4 regions of the Romboutsia lituseburensis genome follow, and region 2 is predicted to be linked to each of the others. Evidence: riboswitches for the same ligand, from Rfam matches in the RefSeq annotation. Region 2 holds a riboswitch; each other region holds the start of a gene.

Region 1 (4,786 bases), 1.0 Mb from region 2:
TAGAGAGCTTAAGGAAGAAACAGGATTAGATCTTTTGAAAATAAATTATGTAAAAAGTAGACAAAAAGTTTATTTATCACCTGGAATGACAGATGAATCAGTAGCATTTGTGTACTGTACATGTGAAGGAGAACTGAGTAATGAGTTTTTAGAAGATGATGAAGATATAGAATCAATGCTTATCTCTAAGGAAGAAGCAAAAGAAATTTTAAAAAGTGATGAAATTATAGATATAAAATCATATTTGATGCTTCAAATGTTTGCTAGCATGGGAGATACATTATTTAATTAATATAAAAATACCTGAAATATATTTCAGGTATTTTTTATTATATATAAAAACATTTCTTTTTGAAAAAAATATATATTTAACAAAATGTACTTTTTTCAATATGTTTAGCTTATAAATAGGATATAAAAATTAAAAAATATTATATAAATAAAATTATATAGTTGCATTATCAAAATGATAATAATATAATAAACTTATCATTATCATTTTGATAATAAAATTTGGAGGTAGTTATATGGTGAATGAGAGTATATTAGAAATGATAGGTAATACACCTATGCTTAAATTAAATAAATTAGAAAGTTCAAGTATATATATAAAATTAGAAAAATATAATCCTGGAGGTAGTATAAAGGATAGAGCTGTATATTTTATGATAGATGGATTGGAAAAAAGAGGGGTTTTGAAAAAAGGTGATGTACTAGTTGAAGCAACAAGTGGCAATACCGGGATAGCACTAGCAATGATAGGTAAGTTAAAAGGTTATGAAGTGATAATAGTTATGCCAGAGACTATGAGTATAGAAAGAAGAGAGTTGATGAAAGCTTATGGGGCAAAACTTGTACTTACAGAAGGAAAACGTGGAATGAGCGGATCCATTAAAAAAGCACAAGAACTTTTAAATGAAAATAAACATTATAAAAGTTTAAATCAATTTGAAAATGAAGATAACCCATATGGTCATTATAAAACGACTGGAGTTGAAATATTAAATCAAGTAAAAGACTTGGATGTGTTTGTATGTGGTGTTGGTACTGGAGGAACATTAACTGGAGTTGCAAGATATTTAAAAGAAAAAAATCCAAATGTAATTATAGTAGCTATAGAACCTGAAAATTCGCCAGTTATATCAAAAGGTATCAGTGGATCTCATAAAATTCAGGGTATTGGAGCTGGATTTATACCTAAAAATTACGATGAATCACTAGTTGACATGGTTTTAACTATAAAAGATGATGAAGCATTTGAAGGTGTCAGAATGCTTTCTGAGAAAGAAGGTATATTAGTCGGATTATCTTCGGGTGCAAATGTTATAGGTGCTTTGAAAGTATCTAAAATATATTCTGATAAAAAAATAGTTACAATTGCTCCTGATGGAATTGAAAAATATATATCTATGGAAATATTTAAATAGAGGTGATACAAGTGTTAAAAAAAATAAATAAAGACATAGAGTATATTATGGAAAATGACCCTGCAGCAAGAAGTAAAATAGAGGTTTTTTTACTTTATCCATCTATACATGCTAGGTTAGTTCATATATTTACTCATTTTTTATATAAGCATAAATTATTTTTTGCAGCCAGATTATTATCTCAAATAGCTAGATTTTTAACAGGGATAGAAATTCACCCAGGAGCTACATTAGGAGATAGTATTTTAATTGATCATGGAATGGGAGTTGTAATAGGAGAAACTGCAGAAGTTGGAAATAGAGTAACTATATATCATGGAACTACATTAGGTGGAACAGGTAAAGATACAGGAAAAAGGCACCCAACGGTTGGAGATGATGTTATAATTGGTGCAGGTGCAAAAGTATTAGGACCTATAAATATAGGCTCTAACTCTAAGATAGGAGCAAATGCAGTGGTTTTAAAAGATGTGCCTGACGGAGCAACAGTGGTTGGTGTAGCTGCTAATATAGTTAGAATGAGAGGTCAAAAAAACGAAAGAGATTTGATTAAAGAAACTAAATAAATTCATTGAATAAAAGTGCATATTATAGTATCATTTTTTATTATAAAAAAATAAATGAGGTACAATATGCATTTTACATATATAATTAGGTGTATGGATAATTCTCTTTATACCGGATATACAACCGATATAAAAAGAAGGATGAAAGAACATGAAAGAGGAATAAATTCAAAATATACTAGGGTTAGAGGCTATAGAAATTTAGAAATATTTTTTATAAGTGACAGTAGAAGTAAAGCTATGAAATTAGAAAGTTATATAAAGAGATGCTCTCGAATTAAAAAGCTGTGGATTATAGAAAATGGAAATGAATTTATACAAGAACTTGAAAATAAATTATATTATAGCCTAGGAAAAATCGAAGAATTAAAATAATAAACAGAAAATTAAAAAATAATAATTAATTGACAATTATAGTAAAAATACTATAATTAAATTGTAAATAAATAATAAATATAGCTAGGGGAGCCTTTAGGCTGAGAAGTATAAACTGACCCTTATACCTGATCTGGGTAATGCCAGCGTAGGAAAGCTTGTACATAACTCTAAATATTACAATATTTAAACAAGTGTATTAAAGCTATACCTAATCTAGGTATAGCTTTTTATTTTATAAAATAATACTATAAATTTTTACTAAAGATAAGGGGGATAAATATGAAAAATTATAAAATACCTACATTAACAATAGCAGGTTCCGATTCAAGTGGGGGCGCAGGTATTCAAGCTGATTTAAAAACATTTAGTGCAATAGGAACATATGGAATGAGTGTGATAACTGCTGTAACAGCACAGAATACACAAGGTGTATTTGATGTAGAAGAATTAAGCCAAAATATTATAAAAAAACAAATAGAGGTAGTATTTGAAGATATAAAACCTAAGTCGACAAAAATTGGGATGGTATCCAGTCCTGAAATCATACTTGAGATAGCTAATACTTTAAAAAAGTATAATGTAGAAAATTTAGTAGTAGATCCAGTCATGATATCTAAGAGTGGGTATAGTTTATTAAGACCAGAAGCTAAGGCTAATTTAATAAAATATTTAATACCAATGGCATATATAGTAACACCGAATATTCCAGAAGCTGAAGAAATAACAGGAATTAAAATAAAAACAGTAGAAGATATGAAGGTAGTAGGAAATGAAATACTAAGTATGGGTCCTAAATATGTATTGATGAAAGGCGGACATTTAGAAGGAGATGCAATAGACTTGCTAATTGGAAAAGAAACATTTGAAATATTTAAAAGCAAAAGATTAAATAGAAAAAATACTCATGGAACTGGATGTACAATATCGTCAGCTATAGCATCACACTTAGCGTTAGGATATGATATTAAAGAGGCTGTAAAGTTAAGCAAAGAATATATAACAAATGCTATTGAAAATAGCTTTGATATAGGTCATGGCGTTGGGCCAGTACATCATTTTTATAAATTAGACCTAAAAAATGACAAAAAGGAGGAAAAACAGTTAGTACTAGCTGAATAAATAATTATGAAAAATGCTATAAGAAACAAATTAAAGTTATATTTAGTAACAGATAATGATATTTTAGAGGATAGAGACTTTTATAGATGCATAGAAGATGCAATAAGAGGCGGAGTTACTATGGTTCAGCTAAGAGAAAAAGATACATCAGGTAAAGAATTTTTAGAAAAAGCATTTAAACTTAGAGAAATAACACGAAAATATAATATTCCATTTATCATAAATGATAGAGTTGATATTGCTATGATTTGTGATGCTGATGGTGTGCATGTTGGGCAAAGTGATATAGATGCTAAATTTATAAGAAATATTATAGGGAAGAATAAAATATTAGGTGTTTCTGCTAGAAATTTAAATGAAGCAAAAAAAGCAAAACAGGATGGAGCTGATTATATTGGTGTTGGAGCTATGTACTCTACATCAACTAAATTAGATGCAAAATCAGTTTCTTATAAGACTGTAGGAGAAATAAAAAAAATAGTAGATATACCAATTGTTTTAATAGGTGGAATCAATCTAAATAATTTAGAAAATCTAAAAAAACTTGATTGTGATGGATATGCTGTTGTATCATCAATTCTTAAAGAAAGAGACATTTATGTTACCAGTAAAAATTGGGTAGAAGCAGTAAAATAAAAAGAGAGACTTTTTAAAGTCTCTCTTTTTATTTTACTTTTTATAAGGAACTTTTTTAGGTGGTATATATTTTTCTTTTGCCTTAGGTTCAGGAATAATAGGACAATCACAAATACCTTGAGGACCCATATCGCCCTTATCACCTTTAGGGCCAGCAGGGCCTTGAGGACCTACATCCCCTTTATCTCCTTTTTCACCTTTAGAGCTTGCTGCTCCAGCAGGACCTTGAGGACCCATAGGGCCTATATCTCCCTTATCACCTTTAGAGCCAGCAGGACCTTGAGGACCTATAGGGCCTATATCTCCCTTATCACCTTTAGAGCCAGTAGGACCTACATCTCCTTTATCTCCTTTAGGACCGGCAGGACCAGGTATACCAGCAGTATTACAATTTCCTACATTGCATAAAGGATTTATATAAGTTTCTTTACCTAAATCAATATACTGAATAGTATTTAATTTGATATAAATAGGACCTTTTCCAGAAGAAGTTTTCCCCATAACAGCGCAATGATTAACTTTGCAAATGCGTAGTCTTAAAATACATTCACTATTTTCTAATTTCAACCCCACTACTTTTCCAATACAGCTACATAAGATATTGTAGATTTGACAATCAGCTAAATCTACAGGATATACAAAAACAGGACAAGATCCTGT
Region 2 (4,786 bases):
TAAATTAGATAAGTTAAAGGATATACAAGTATTAGCATCGATGAGGAAAGGGGATTTAGGTGTTACTAACCTTAATATAGAACTTCAAAAACACCTTAATAAACCTGAAAAATATAAGGTTGAAGAGAATTTCCAGAAAAGACTTTTTAGGGTAGGGGATAAAGTAATGCAAATTAAAAATAACTACACTAAAAAATGGGAAAATGAAGATAGAAGTGAAACTGGGGAAGGTATATATAATGGAGATATTGGATATGTGTACCATATAGATAAAGAAAAAAGAATTGTATATGTAATATTTGATCAAGTAAAAATAGTAGAGTACAAATATGATGAACTAGATGAACTGGATCATAGCTTCTGTACAACAATTCATAAAAGTCAAGGTAGTGAATTTCCAGTAGTAGTAATACCTATGACATGGGCTCCTCCTATGCTATTAAGTAGAAATTTATTATATACTGCTGTTACAAGAGCAAAAAAACTTGTAGTAATAGTGGGAGATGTTAAATACTTGGAGTATATGATAAAAAACAATAGAACTAATGATAGATATTCGAATTTATCATATAAACTCAATAAATTTAAAGAAGAAGGGGTGTTAGTTAAGTAAGAATGAATAGTCATTTGAAAAAATTAAATGACATAAATGAATGTATGACTGATATATTTCTCGACCTTATATACCCAAATAATATAAGTTGCATAATTTGCAACAAACCAATAAATAAGAATAACACATACTCCATGTGTAAGGATTGCTTTGATGAACTTCATTTTATACTAGATGGATGTATTAAGTGTGGAAAGCCAATAATTAATTGCTCTTTAGAAGAACATGATATAGATGAATGTAGCTACTGTAGTGGTAAAGAATTTCATTTTGATAAAGCTATATCATGTATAGAATATAATGATTTTAGCAAAAAAATGATTTTTGGATTTAAATATAGCAATAAAACCTATATGAGTAGATACATAGCATCAATAATGAAGGAAAAAATAATATTAGAGGAAATAAACTTTGACTATATACTATTTGTGCCTTTACATAAATCAAGATTGAAAAAAAGGGGATTTAATCAAGCGTATAAGATAGCCAAGTATTTAAGTAAAGAATTTAATATACCAGTACTTGATTGTATAGTAAGGAAAGGGAACACTAAAAGACTTTATAAATTAAGAAAAAAAGAAAGAAAAGATGAGTTAAGAGATGCATTTATATTAAAGAAGAACAAGATTTATCTAGAAGAACAAAATATAATACTTGTAGATGATATATTTACAACAGGTGCAACTGTAAATGAGATCTCAAGGATACTAAAATTAGAAGGTGTAAATTTAATAACAGTATCAACTTTTTTAACAGGAGTTAACACGTTTAGTTGTTAGGAATAAATTCCTATTGACATATATCTCATAAAATATTAAAATAGAAAAAGTGATATTTAGGTCTGTGGTTGCAAGTCCAAGCCAGTCGCAGGCAAAGGGATCCACGTAAGTTAACACTAAAAATTGGGTTAATGATCATGGTGCGGCTTAGAAGTAAGACCTACCGGTATAAAATCGAGAGAGTTAGTAGTGCGGCGAACCCAAGCGAACCCTCCAGTAGGCGAGTGTGGGGTCAAAAACCAGGTCAGCTAAATATCCTAAAGTACCTTTATAGGTGCTTTTTTTTATGTTTAAAATATTATTTTATTGCGATATAGAGCAAACAAGTATAGAATGTAATTGTAAAATAAAATATTAGCTAGGGGTGCCAAAAGGCTGAGAGATGAAAGTCAACCCTTGTACCTGATCTGGATAATACCAGCGTAGGAAAGCCTGTTTATATACTGTTTATTTTTTATAAGAAAAACTAAGCTATGTTCCTATTTGGGGATATAGCTTTTTTAGTATATGAAAGCCTTTAATCAAGGGTATAGCTAAAGAATTAGGGGGATTAAAGATGAATTATACAACACAAATGGATGCTGCTAAAAAAGGAATAGTAACTAATGAAATGATAGTTGTAGCTAAGAAGGAGAATAAATCAATTGAAGAATTAATTGATCTAGTTAAAAGTGGAAAAGTAGTAATTCCGGCTAATAAAAATCATAAAACATTGAGTGCAGAAGGTGTAGGACAGGGTCTTAAAACTAAAATAAATGTAAATTTAGGCATATCTAAGGATTGTTATAGTTGCGAAAAAGAATTAGAAAAAGTTAGGGTTGCTATAGATATGAAAGCTGAATCAATAATGGACTTATCTAACTATGGAAAAACAGAAGGTTTAAGAAAAAATATAATTAATATGTCAACAGCAATGATAGGAACAGTACCAATGTATGATGCTATAGGATTTTATGATAAAGAACTAAAAGATATAACAGTTGATGAATTCTTTAAAGTAGTTGAAAAACATGGAGAAGATGGCGTAGATTTTATAACTGTTCATGCAGGCCTTAATAAAGAGGCGATAGAAACCTTAAAAAGAAATAATAGATTAACTCATATTGTTTCAAGAGGTGGATCACTTTTATATGCTTGGATGGAGTTTAATAATGCTGAAAATCCTTTCTATGAATATTATGATAGACTTTTAGATATATGTGAAAAATATGATATAACTATATCTTTAGGAGATGCTTTAAGACCGGGATCTATAAATGATTCTACAGATGCAAGTCAAATAAAAGAACTTATAACCTTAGGAGAGCTTACGAAAAGAGCATGGGATAGAAACGTGCAAGTTATAATAGAAGGGCCAGGACATATGGCAATAAATGAAATTGAATCTAATATTGTACTTCAAAAGAAACTTTGTCATCAAGCTCCATTTTATGTATTAGGTCCAATAGTAACAGATGTAGCTCCAGGATATGACCATATAACATCAGCTATAGGGGGTGCAATAGCAGCATCGCATGGAGCAGATTTTTTATGTTATGTAACTCCAGCAGAGCACTTGAGATTACCTGATTTAGATGATATGAAAGAAGGAATAGTTGCAGCCAAAATAGCAGCGCATGCAGCTGATATAGCTAAAGGAATATCAAAAGCTAGAGAATGGGATTACAAGATGAGCAAAGCTAGAGCAGATATAAATTTTGAAGACATGATAAATTTATCATTAGAACCAGAAAAACCAAAATTATATAGAGAAAGTTCTGTTCCAACTGAAAAAGAAAGCTGTACTATGTGTGGAAAGATGTGCTCAATGAGAACTATGAAAAAAATAATGAATGGAGAAAATCCTCAATTATAATATAGAATTTTTTAAAAAAATGTATAAATTTATAAAAAAAAAATTTTATGTTTAAAATTGTATAAATCATTAAAAAACGACACTAATTCACAAATAAATAACAACTATTGTAGACATTTGTGGATAGTCGATATTATAAAAATAGCTTGAAATGCACAATAAGTAGAGTTATTAACAAAATTATCCACATTATCCACAGTTATAGTGTTAATATTAATCCACATATATAATTTGTAGATTATCCCAAAATTAATCTTATTTTATTTGAATATATTAATTTAGAAAAGTTAACAATAAAAATAAAGGATTATATAAGTCAGAGTAGAATACTTTATTAAAGTATAACTAATTATACTGCTATAACTGAAGGGAGATGTTCTTATGAATATAATAATATCTGGAAAACAAATGGAACTAACAGATGGAATTAAAGGTGCGATAGAAGAGAAAATCGGAAGATTAGACTACTACCTTCATCCAGAAACAGAAGTGAAAGTGACAGTTAGTGCTAAAAAATCAAGACAAAAAGTAGAAGTAACAATAATCCCTATAAGTGGACCAATAGTTAGAGCTGAAGATATAGAAGAAAACTTATATGCAGCTATAGACATAGTTTATGATAAATTAAATAAGCAATTAAGAAGATATAAAAATAGATTGCAAGATAGACATCAAGATAGTGAGAGTATAAGATTCCAAGGTGTAGAATTAAATGAGGACATTGACTTTGAAGACGATGATGAAGATAATTTAGATATAGTAATAGAAAGACATAAAAAGTTTGATATGAAACCTATGAGTGCCGAAGAAGCGGTGTTACAGATGGAATTAATAGAGCATGATTTCTATATGTTTAGAAATATAGATACAGATGAAGTATCTATAGTATATAAACGTAGAAATGGTGGATATGGGATAATAGAACATGAATAAGATAATTTAAATTAATTAAAAAGCTATCGATAAATTTAATTATCGATAGCTTTTTTAATTAGTTTACCTTACATAGAGTAGTTACATTTTAAGCGTTAGAATATAAAGGCAAATATTCAATATTAAATATAGAATTTTTATGGTAAAATGAATATTAGTATAATAATTGAGCGAGGAGAGATGCTGAATATGAGTTTTTTAGATAATTTATTTAACATGGCGGATAAAAAAGAACTTAAAAAGTTTAATAAGATAGTTGATCAAATAGATTCTTTAGAGACAAAGTTTGATTCTATGTCAGATAAAGAATTTCAAAATATGACAAATATATTTAAAGAAAGATTAAGTGCAGGAGAAACGATAGATGATATATTACCAGAAGCTTTTGCTGTTGTAAGAGAAGCATCTAAAAGAATATTAGGAATGAGACACTATAGAGTACAGCTTATAGGTGGTATTGTTCTTCATCAAGGTAGAATAGCTGAAATGAAAACTGGTGAAGGTAAAACATTAGTTGCAACTGCTCCAGTATATTTAAATGCTCTTACAGGGAAAGGTGTACATGTAGTAACAGTAAATGATTATCTAGCAAAACGTGATAAGGAA
Region 3 (4,786 bases), 1.2 Mb from region 2:
CATCTACAAATGATGCATGATCAAATACTTCCTCATCACTACCATCAACTAAAACTTTAACACCTTTTATCCAATCACCTTGGTAATCTCTTTGTAATAAAGTTTCTATTATAGCAGCTTGAGATATAGCTCCACCAGTTGATCCTGCAAAGTGTTTAGCCCACTTTTGTTGGTCTACTAAGTTTATAGTTAAAATACCATTCTTGTCTATTGATTGTAAAACCATTTGTGCATCATCTTTGAAGTAATCATTTTTTAAAGCTGATATTAGCTCATTTATTTTGTCTTCTTTTGAAGCACTATTTTTTATTTTTATAGTTTCAAATTCAACTATGCTTTGAGTGTCTTCTTCTTTTGCTGTGTATATTTTAAAATCTGTTGTTTCTGATTTTGCTTCTTTTTTCTCTTCTTGCTTCTTTAAATTCTTTTTAGATTCTTCTTTTTTAACTTTATCACTTTTTGCTTCTTGTTTTGCCTCTATATCTTCTTTTTGTATATCATCACTTTGTTCATTATCATCTTTTGCGTTGTCTTTTGGTGAATCTATATTTTCTTGTACTTGATTACTATCTTTTTTAGTTTCAGTAGTAGTTGATTGATTTGCACATCCTACTAAAGTTAAACTCATCATTAATGCCAGTAAACTCACTTTTAGTTTCATCAGTTTATTCTCCTTATTATTAAAATTCGCTTCGCTTTAAGCCACCGCGTGGGCGCTACACTTCATATCGCCAACGACTTCGTCCGTTGCTTAAAATTCGTTTAGCTTAAACTAATGATACCAAATTTTGCATAATAAGTATTTACAATAAAATAACAATATTCTTACAATTTATTTACAATTTGATAATTTATGTCATGAAAGTATTTATTGTAAACTTGCAACTTTTCTTAAATTAGCTAATGGAAGTAATGCCATTATAACTACGCAAAGTACTCCTTCTACTCCATGACCTGAGAAGTTGTATAAGAATGAATAAAGTACGGGGTTCATTCCTTCTGGTGCAAATTGACCAAAGAAAAATACTCCAGATAAGAAGTGTGACGTTGTATTTAATAATATTGCAACTAAACTACCAAATATAATTTTTTTCTTATCATCTTTTCCAAACATATCACTAAGACCTAGTGCCATATCAGGAATAGCATAATCTAAGATAACTTGAGCAGGGTGCATTATGTATCCGCCTATTAATAAGCTTATAGTTCCTGTTATAAGACCGGCTGTAAGTCCTGCCTCTCTTGAATATAAAACTGATACCAATAACAATGGTAACATTGAGAACATGTTAATTCCTCCACCTTGAGGATATCTTACAAATGGAATTAATGATAATATATAACTCATTGCACTAAACATTGCTATTACAACCATTTCTTTTGTTTTAAATTTATACTTTCTTATTTTTAAAACATATAAAACTAATGGAACTACACAAACTACAAGTAATATACTATTAAACATAAGCTAGCTCACTCCCTTCATATGCCATATGCCAAAAGTCCATTTCATATATACTAGCTTTTCTAAATATACTTATAAGATTTCTTTCTTCTTCCTCACTTAGGTCTTTACATATTTCATTAGTAAAATCTATCCAATCATTTGTAAACTTAGTATATCCTTCACTACTATAAGTTTCTATCCAACTTTTATAAAAACTATCTTCTATACAATCTTTATAGTTTTCTTTTAATTTAAGTCCTATATAGTTATAACTCCATGTGCAAGGAAGTATTACAGATATTATTTCCTTAGCCCCACCTGCTAATGATACATTTTTCATATAGCTTGTATAACTTTCATTGTTTTTGTGATACTCATATTTTTCTATTTCATCCATATTTTCTCCAAAACCTTTTAAGTATGAAATATGATTTGCTGTTTCATCATTTAAGATCCCATCAGCACCTTCATAAAACATATTCATTTCTCTTATAGTGTTGCTTTTCACAACTCCCATACAATACACTTTTGTATATTCTTTTAAATATAAATAATCTTGTATAAGGTATTTTCTAAATTTCTCTTTATCTAAAGTTCCTTCTCCTATTTCTTTTAAAAAAGGATGCTCTAAATAACTTTCCCAAATATCTTTACTTCCTTCAAATAAACGCTCAGTAAATAACATATCTATCTCTCCATTCTTTTTGTTTTATTAAGCTAATGCTAATTCTTCTATCTTTGCATATGTATTTAATTTATCAACATTTAATTTATATACTTCATCCATTAAATTCACTTTAAAGCTTCCTATAGCTGGATTTTGACTATCAGCTAATTCACCACATAAAGACATTGTTAAAACTCCCATAGTGGCACATTCTAATGTGTCTTCATCACACCCTAAGAAACTTGCAATTAAACTTGCACTCATACAACCAGTTCCAGTTATTCCTTTAAGTTTTTCAGTTCCATTATTTATTTTATAAACTTTATCTCCATCTGTTATAATATCTGTCTTTCCTGTTGCTGCTACTACACATTCTAACTTCTTAGCTACTTTTTTTATAATCTCTGTACAATCTGTTTCATCATCAAATGAATCCACACCTTTTCCCTTTACATCAAATCCACCTATAAATTTAATTTCTGCCACATTTCCTTTTACTACGTCAAACTTAACTTCATTTAAAAGTTTATTTGTAAGATTTGTTCTAGCTTCAGTTGCAAATACACCTACTGGATCTAATATAACAGGCTTTTTATATTTATTAGCAACTTTACCTGCTATTAGATATAAGTTTAATAACTCTGAATTCATAGTTCCTATGTTTATAACTACTGAATTTGCTGCTTTTACTATATCTTCTACTTCCTCATATGAAAAACTCATCAAAGGGCTTGCCCCTAATGCTAACGTTATATTAGCACAATCATTTATAGTTACATTATTTGTATAATGTAAAACTAATGGATTTACGTCTTTCACCTTTTCAATTAAATTAAACATCTTAAAGCCCCCCTAATTTAAGTTTTAGCATTTAATTTTCTTAAACGTAAAAAAAGCTATACCTGATTAGGTATAGCTTTATGTACAATAAATATCAAAATTAATGTTTAGATTTATAACTATCTAAAATAATATTTGTTGTGTCAAGTCTTATAAAGCTTCCCTACGCTGGCATTATCCAGATCAGGTATAAGGGTCGGTAATCCTCTCAGCCATATGGCTCCCCTAGCAATTTTTAAATTTTATTTACACTTTAAGTATAGTACTTTATTTTTATGTGTCAACTAATTTTTCCAATTTACAGCAAAAAATAAACAATCAATAGCTATTTATTCTTATTGTAAGAAATATATCTAAAAATTTAACTGTTGTATATATTTTATTGACATTACTAAATACCAATGATATTCTTCTACATAATAGATAGAATTTAAAGGTGGAGGATAGACTATGCGTCAATGTATGGATTCAGATAATTTACATAAAAGGATAAAAAAGATAATGGGACAATTAAATGCCATAGATAAAATGGTTGATAAAGATATACCTTGTGAAGATGTTTTAATTCAAATCAATGCAGTAAAAAAAGCAGTGCATAAAGTTGGACAGTTAGTATTAGAAGGTCATATAAACCATTGTGTAAAAGATGGTATTGAACATGGAGATACTGAAAAAACAATTAAAGACTTTGCAAAAGCCATTGAACATTTTTCAAGAATGGGATAAAAAAAGTAGTTTATATAAACTACTTTTTTTATGCCTAAGGATATTATGATACTTCATTTTCTGTGGATAATTCATGAAAGTAAGTTATATTAATAAATTGGTTTTGAGTATAAAAAACATTTTGAGCAAAGGACGAAGTCGTTAGCGACAGGAGCCAAGCGACTTTTTTATTGACTTTAAGATAATTCACTTCTAATACATACCTATAGGGGTATATGTATATTTTTTTTATTAATAATTTAAAATGAGGTGAAATATGAAAAAAATCAATGATTTTCTTAATTCCTTTCCAATGATTATTGTATCTGGAATATTTTTAGGAATTAGTTTATTAGAACACATGGAATTACTTGGGAATTTTAATTTTTAATTGATCCAGCATGGATATCTATATTAATATCTGGATTTCCACTTGCTTGGATAGCGATTGAAAGAGTTGTTAAAAGTTTTTATATTAGCTCTGCACTACTTATTACTATTGCTATGATAGCATGTATTTTTATAGGAGAGGTCTTTGCAGCAGGTGAAGTTGCATTTATTATGGCTATAGGTGGATGGCTTGAAGATAAAACAGTTGACCGTACTAAAAAAGGAATTACACAACTTTTAAAGCTGGTTCCTGCTAAAGGTAGAAAAATTATTTACCACTCAGATGGAACTTTAAAAGAAGAATTTATAGACCCAGAAAATATTCAAATTGATGATATTCTTAGAGTTTTACCAGGAGAGAATATCCCTGCCGATGGAATAATTGAATTTGGTCAAACATCTATCGATCAATCTGTTATGACTGGAGAATCATTGCCTGTTGATAAAATTAAGGGTGACAAGGTATATACAGGAACAATTAATTGTTTCGGTTCAATAGATATTAAGGTTACAAAGTCTTTTTCTGATTCATCATTGCAAAAAATGATATCACTAGTAAAACAAGCAGAGGATAATAAAGCACCGATGCAAAGAGTTGTAGATAAATGGTCGGCTTGGTTTGTACCAACAGCTTGTGCTATTGCTATTATTACATATTTTATAACAAAAGATATTACACGTGCAGTTACAGTACTTGTAGTATTTTGTCCATGTGCCTTAGCTCTTTCTACACCAAC
Region 4 (4,786 bases), 930 kb from region 2:
TTCATATGTTATAATGAGTTTATCGTTAGGTGATAGGGGGGAGATTTTATGGATATTAATAGAGTTCTCAATTTTTCCTCTAATGCAGGAAGAGCAATGCTACAAAGCGGTGGAGAAACGTATAGAGTTGAAGAAACTATATCAAGCATATGTCAAGCATTTAATGTTGATGATGTAGATGTTTTTGCAACACCGACAGCAGTAATGGTTTCTGTATCTATTGAAGGGAAAATTCACTCTATAGTGAAAAGAATAAAATCAAGAGGGATAAATTTAAATAGGGTCCACAATATAAATTCTTTATCTAGAAAGATTAGTGTGGAAAAATTATCCATTGAGGAATGTGAGAGAGAATTAGAAATAATATGTATTGATGATAGCTACGATACAGAAAAAATATTAGTCGCATCAGGAATTGCTTCATCAGCTTTTACAATGTTATTTGGTGGAGAAATCAATTCTATTATAGTTTCTTTTTTAGTGGGAATCATAACCAAATTAATTTTTATGAGTTTAAGCAAGTCATCACTAAATGAATTTTTTATAAATAGCATATGTGGTGCAATTATAGCTATTTTTTCTATAATACTTTTAAAGATAGGGATAATCAGAGAGATTGATAAATTAATAGCTGGATGTATAATGTTGTTGGTACCAGGACTTGCACTAACTAATTCTATAAGAGATATAATAGAAGGTCAACTAATATCCGGTCTTACTAAAGCTGCAGAGGCATTTTTAGTGGCAGTATCTATTGCTGTTGGTACAGGAGCAGTAATACATTTATATTTAACAATGGGGGGGATTTAATATGATACTAGAAGCAATAGCATCAGCACTATCTGCAATAAGCTTTGGTATTATTTTTAATATAAAAGGAAGACGACTTTTAGCAGCTGGATTTGGAGGAGGATTAAGTTGGTTTGCTTATAAACTTTGTTTAGCCAATGAAGTTTCTCAGGTATCTTCATTTTTTATAGCTGCAATATGTTTTAGTATATATTGTGAAATTTGTGCTAGAGTGTATAAAACTCCAGCAACAACATTATCTGTATGCTGTTTAATACCTTTAGTTCCAGGTTATGGTGTATATAATACAATGTATGAATTTATAAAAGGAGATTATATAAAAGCTATAGATTATGGTATAAATACATTATCCTTAGCGGGTGCTTTAGCACTAGGCGTTATTTTTGTATCTACTTTATTTAGAAATTTTAATTTGCACAAGACACTAGATAATTTGTTAAAGTCTCCAAAAAGGATAAAAAACACAAAACAAACGTTAGAAGAAAGTTTTGAGTAAATTTAAAATCCCCATTATTAAAAATAATGGGGATTTGCTTAATTTTTAAATTAAGCTCTTAATATATATTTCAAACTTAAACTGTGTAGTAATTTTGCAGTGGTTTTATACAAAATCTTTTTAATTATATAATTTAAGTGATATAAAGTCAACTCAAATTGTATAATTAAAAATTTAACGATAAAAAAGATAAAATATTATATTACATTGTTGAGATGGTAAAAACACTATGCTATACTCAAAGTGTAAAAGTTAATAGAATATAAGCTAGGGGAGCTAGAATTGGCTAGCTGAGAGAAAAGCCTCAACTTAATACCCTACTAAACCTGATCAAGGTAATGCTTGCGAAGGGAAGCTTTTAAGTATACTAAAATTTTTGAGTATACATTTTTTATATTATGTAAATTAAGTGCTTTCCTAGAAATAGGATAAGCACTTTTTTATTGAAACAATAATACAATTTTTATTTAGAAGGGGGTAATATGAAAGTAAATGGGAAAAATCTATCACTTGGAGATAATAAAAATATTTTAAGTCTTTTAGAGTATTTCAATTTAAATGAAGAACAAGTGGTAGTTGAGGTGAATTTTGAAATAATAGAGTCTGAGAAATATAAAAATTATATTTTAACAGAGGAAGATATTATAGAAGTAATAAGCTTTGTAGGGGGGGGTTAAAATTAAAATTTTTTTAAATGAAATTCATACAGAAATAGATGAGAAATTAACTTTATATGAAGTTAGGGATAAGTACAAAAAAGAAAGCGACATTGTAATATTAAATGGCTACCCTGTTGAAAAAAATTATAAGTTACAAGAAAGTGATAAAGTTAGTTTAATTAAAAGGGGTGAAAATTTAAATTTAGATAAAATAGAAAAACTTTTAGCTGCAAGGCATACTCCCAATATACATGAGAAGCTAAAAAAAGGAAGTGTTGCTATATTAGGATTAGGCGGATTAGGATCAAACATAGCAATTTCTTTAGCGAGGATTGGAGTAGGGGAGCTAATTATAGCCGATTATGATATTGTTGAGCCATCTAATTTAAATAGGCAACAGTATTTTATAGATGATATAGGCAGTTATAAAACAAGTGCCATTAAAAATAATTTAAATAATATAAATCCTTTTATAAATATAAAAAAAATTAATGAAAAAATTACTAAAGAAAATATGAATTTATTTAAAGATGCAGACATTATTGTAGAAGCTTTTGATAATCCAAAATCAAAAGCTGAAATAAGTAATTATATATTAACAAATATGAAAGAAAAATTTTTAATTGCATCATCTGGAATGGCAGGATATTATGATTCAAATATGATACAAACAAAAAAACTTAGAGAAAATTTTTACATATGTGGAGACTTAGTAAGTGAAGCAAAAATTGGAGATGGTCTAATGGCACCTAGAGTCGCTATATGTGCAAATCATATGGCAAACTTAGTGATTAAAATATTAGTTGATAAATATTAATTATAGCAAATTTAGGGGGATAATATGGATAGATTAGTTTTAGGAGATCATAAATTTAATAGTAGACTTCTTATAGGAACAGGAAAATATGGATCAAATGAAATATTACCTAAGGTAATAAATGAGAGTAATAGTGAAATAATAACAATGGCTCTTAGAAGAGTTGATCTAGATAATAAAGAAGAAAATATATTAACACATATACCAAAAGAGATGACAATACTACCGAATACATCAGGAGCAACAAATCATCAAGAAGCTGTTAGGATTGCAAGAATTGCACGTAAAATGGGATGTGGAAATTTTGTAAAGATAGAAATTATTTCAGATACAAAATATTTATTACCAGATAATGATGAGACAATCAAAGCAACTGAAATTCTGGCTAAAGAAGGTTTTGTAGTCCTTCCGTATATGAGCCCAGATCTTTATGCTGGAAAAAGGCTTATAGATGCTGGAGCAGCAGCTGTAATGCCTTTAGGATCTCCTATAGGATCAAATAGAGGGATTAGGATGAAAGAAATGATAAAGATTATGATTGAAGAATTAGATATACCTATAATTGTAGATGCAGGTATTGGAAAGCCATCTCAAGCAATGGAAGCAATGGAGCTGGGAGCTGCAGCAGTATTAGTAAATACCGCAATTGCATCAAGCAATGATCCAGTAAAAATGGCAAAAGCATTTAGATTAGCAGTAGAAGGTGGAAGAGAAGCATATCTTGCTAAGTGTGGAATAGTATCTGATTATGCAAATGCATCATCACCTCTAACTGGTTTTTTATCACAGTTAAGCACAGTAAAGTAAATATAAACTTTTAGGGGAGTGGGGATCATGAGTTTTTATGATGTTTTAAATTCGTATAAAGATTTTGATATATATGGATATATGGATAATGTAACCGATGAAAATATATTGAATTCGTTGCAAAAAGATTATTTAGATGAATATGATTTGCTTAATTTACTTTCGAAAAAGGCAGTAAAGTATTTAGAATTAATGGCACAAAAATCTAATAAAATAACTAATCAATATTTTGGAAAAACAATATGTTTATACACGCCGATGTATATAGCAAATTATTGTATTAATAAATGTGTATATTGCGGATACAACTTAGACAGTGGTATAAAAAGAAAGAAATTAACAATAGAAGAAATAAAAAATGAGGGTGCGTTTATATCAAAGGAAGGTTTTAAACATCTATTAATACTTACAGGAGAAAGCAATATACATTCAGACGTAAAATATATAGGAGAAGCAGTGGAAACACTAAAATCTAAATTTTCATCTATAGGTATAGAAGTGTATCCTATGGATGAAAAAGAATATGAATATCTTGTATATAAAGGTGTTGATTCTCTAACTGTATATCAAGAAGTTTATGATGAAGATATATACAAAGAAGTACATATAAAAGGTCCAAAATCAAATTATAAATATAGATTAGATGCTCCTGAGAGAGGTGCAAAGGCAGGTATGAGAAGTTTATCTATTGGAGCGCTATTAGGTCTTAATGATTTTAGAAAAGAAACATTTTTTACTTTATTGCATGGGAAATACTTAAGAAATAAATATCCGCATATAGAAATATCATATTCAGTACCAAGAATTAGACCATTTAAAGGATGTTATGATGGTATAAAAGATGTAAATGATGTAGAATTAGTACAAGCTATTTTATGTATGAGACTATTTGATAATCATGGGGGGATAAATTTATCAACAAGAGAATCCTTAGATCTTAGAAAAAACTTAATTCCTTTAGGAATAACTAAGCTAAGTGCTGGAGTATCAACGGATGTAGGTGGTCATTCTCAAGGCAGTAAAGATACATCACAGTTTAAAATAAGCGATGAAAGTAATGTAGGACAAGTTAAAGATATGTTACATTCTATAGGTTATCAGCATATATTTAAAGATTGGGAGCGATTTTAGTGTACCTTATAACTAATAGAAGCTTATGTGATGAAGATAAGTACTTTGAATCAATAAAAAATTCAG

What was found. A riboswitch is a leader RNA that binds a small molecule or an ion and turns the genes downstream of it on or off. The one in region 2 is predicted to bind thiamine pyrophosphate.
Region 1: linked by a shared signal. The riboswitch ahead of thiD (bifunctional hydroxymethylpyrimidine kinase/phosphomethylpyrimidine kinase) and the one ahead of thiC (phosphomethylpyrimidine synthase ThiC) in region 2 are both predicted to bind thiamine pyrophosphate.
Region 3: linked by a shared signal. The riboswitch ahead of thiM (hydroxyethylthiazole kinase) and the one ahead of thiC (phosphomethylpyrimidine synthase ThiC) in region 2 are both predicted to bind thiamine pyrophosphate.
Region 4: linked by a shared signal. The riboswitch ahead of thiS (sulfur carrier protein ThiS) and the one ahead of thiC (phosphomethylpyrimidine synthase ThiC) in region 2 are both predicted to bind thiamine pyrophosphate.

Annotation. Positions count from the first base shown of each region.
Region 1 covers NZ_JANQBQ010000001.1:1,247,440-1,252,225, reverse strand. Annotated here, with positions in the region: gene NWE74_RS06105 (NUDIX hydrolase) at 1-292, shown strand, start outside; gene cysK (cysteine synthase A) at 528-1,427, shown strand; gene epsC (serine O-acetyltransferase EpsC) at 1,439-1,993, shown strand; gene NWE74_RS06090 (GIY-YIG nuclease family protein) at 2,060-2,368, shown strand; TPP riboswitch at 2,445-2,540, shown strand; gene thiD (bifunctional hydroxymethylpyrimidine kinase/phosphomethylpyrimidine kinase) at 2,651-3,490, shown strand; gene thiE (thiamine phosphate synthase) at 3,497-4,126, shown strand; gene NWE74_RS06075 (collagen-like protein) at 4,160-4,786, opposite strand, start outside.
Region 2 covers NZ_JANQBQ010000001.1:2,248,473-2,253,258, reverse strand. Annotated here, with positions in the region: gene NWE74_RS10770 (ATP-dependent RecD-like DNA helicase) at 1-613, shown strand, start outside; gene NWE74_RS10765 (ComF family protein) at 616-1,392, shown strand; TPP riboswitch at 1,743-1,838, shown strand; gene thiC (phosphomethylpyrimidine synthase ThiC) at 1,949-3,247, shown strand; gene hpf (ribosome hibernation-promoting factor, HPF/YfiA family) at 3,629-4,180, shown strand; gene secA (preprotein translocase subunit SecA) at 4,370-4,786, shown strand, end outside.
Region 3 covers NZ_JANQBQ010000001.1:3,426,083-3,430,868, reverse strand. Annotated here, with positions in the region: gene NWE74_RS16515 (hypothetical protein) at 1-661, opposite strand, end outside; gene thiT (energy-coupled thiamine transporter ThiT) at 869-1,465, opposite strand; gene tenA (thiaminase II) at 1,458-2,132, opposite strand; gene thiM (hydroxyethylthiazole kinase) at 2,160-2,954, opposite strand; TPP riboswitch at 3,098-3,191, opposite strand; gene NWE74_RS16495 (metal-sensing transcriptional repressor) at 3,405-3,680, shown strand; gene NWE74_RS16490 (cation-translocating P-type ATPase) at 4,050-4,786, shown strand, end outside.
Region 4 covers NZ_JANQBQ010000001.1:1,314,528-1,319,313, reverse strand. Annotated here, with positions in the region: gene NWE74_RS06450 (threonine/serine ThrE exporter family protein) at 49-810, shown strand; gene NWE74_RS06445 (threonine/serine exporter family protein) at 812-1,306, shown strand; TPP riboswitch at 1,566-1,676, shown strand; gene thiS (sulfur carrier protein ThiS) at 1,789-1,983, shown strand; gene thiF (sulfur carrier protein ThiS adenylyltransferase ThiF) at 1,985-2,782, shown strand; gene NWE74_RS06430 (thiazole synthase) at 2,807-3,589, shown strand; gene thiH (2-iminoacetate synthase ThiH) at 3,617-4,720, shown strand; gene NWE74_RS06420 (thiamine phosphate synthase) at 4,720-4,786, shown strand, end outside.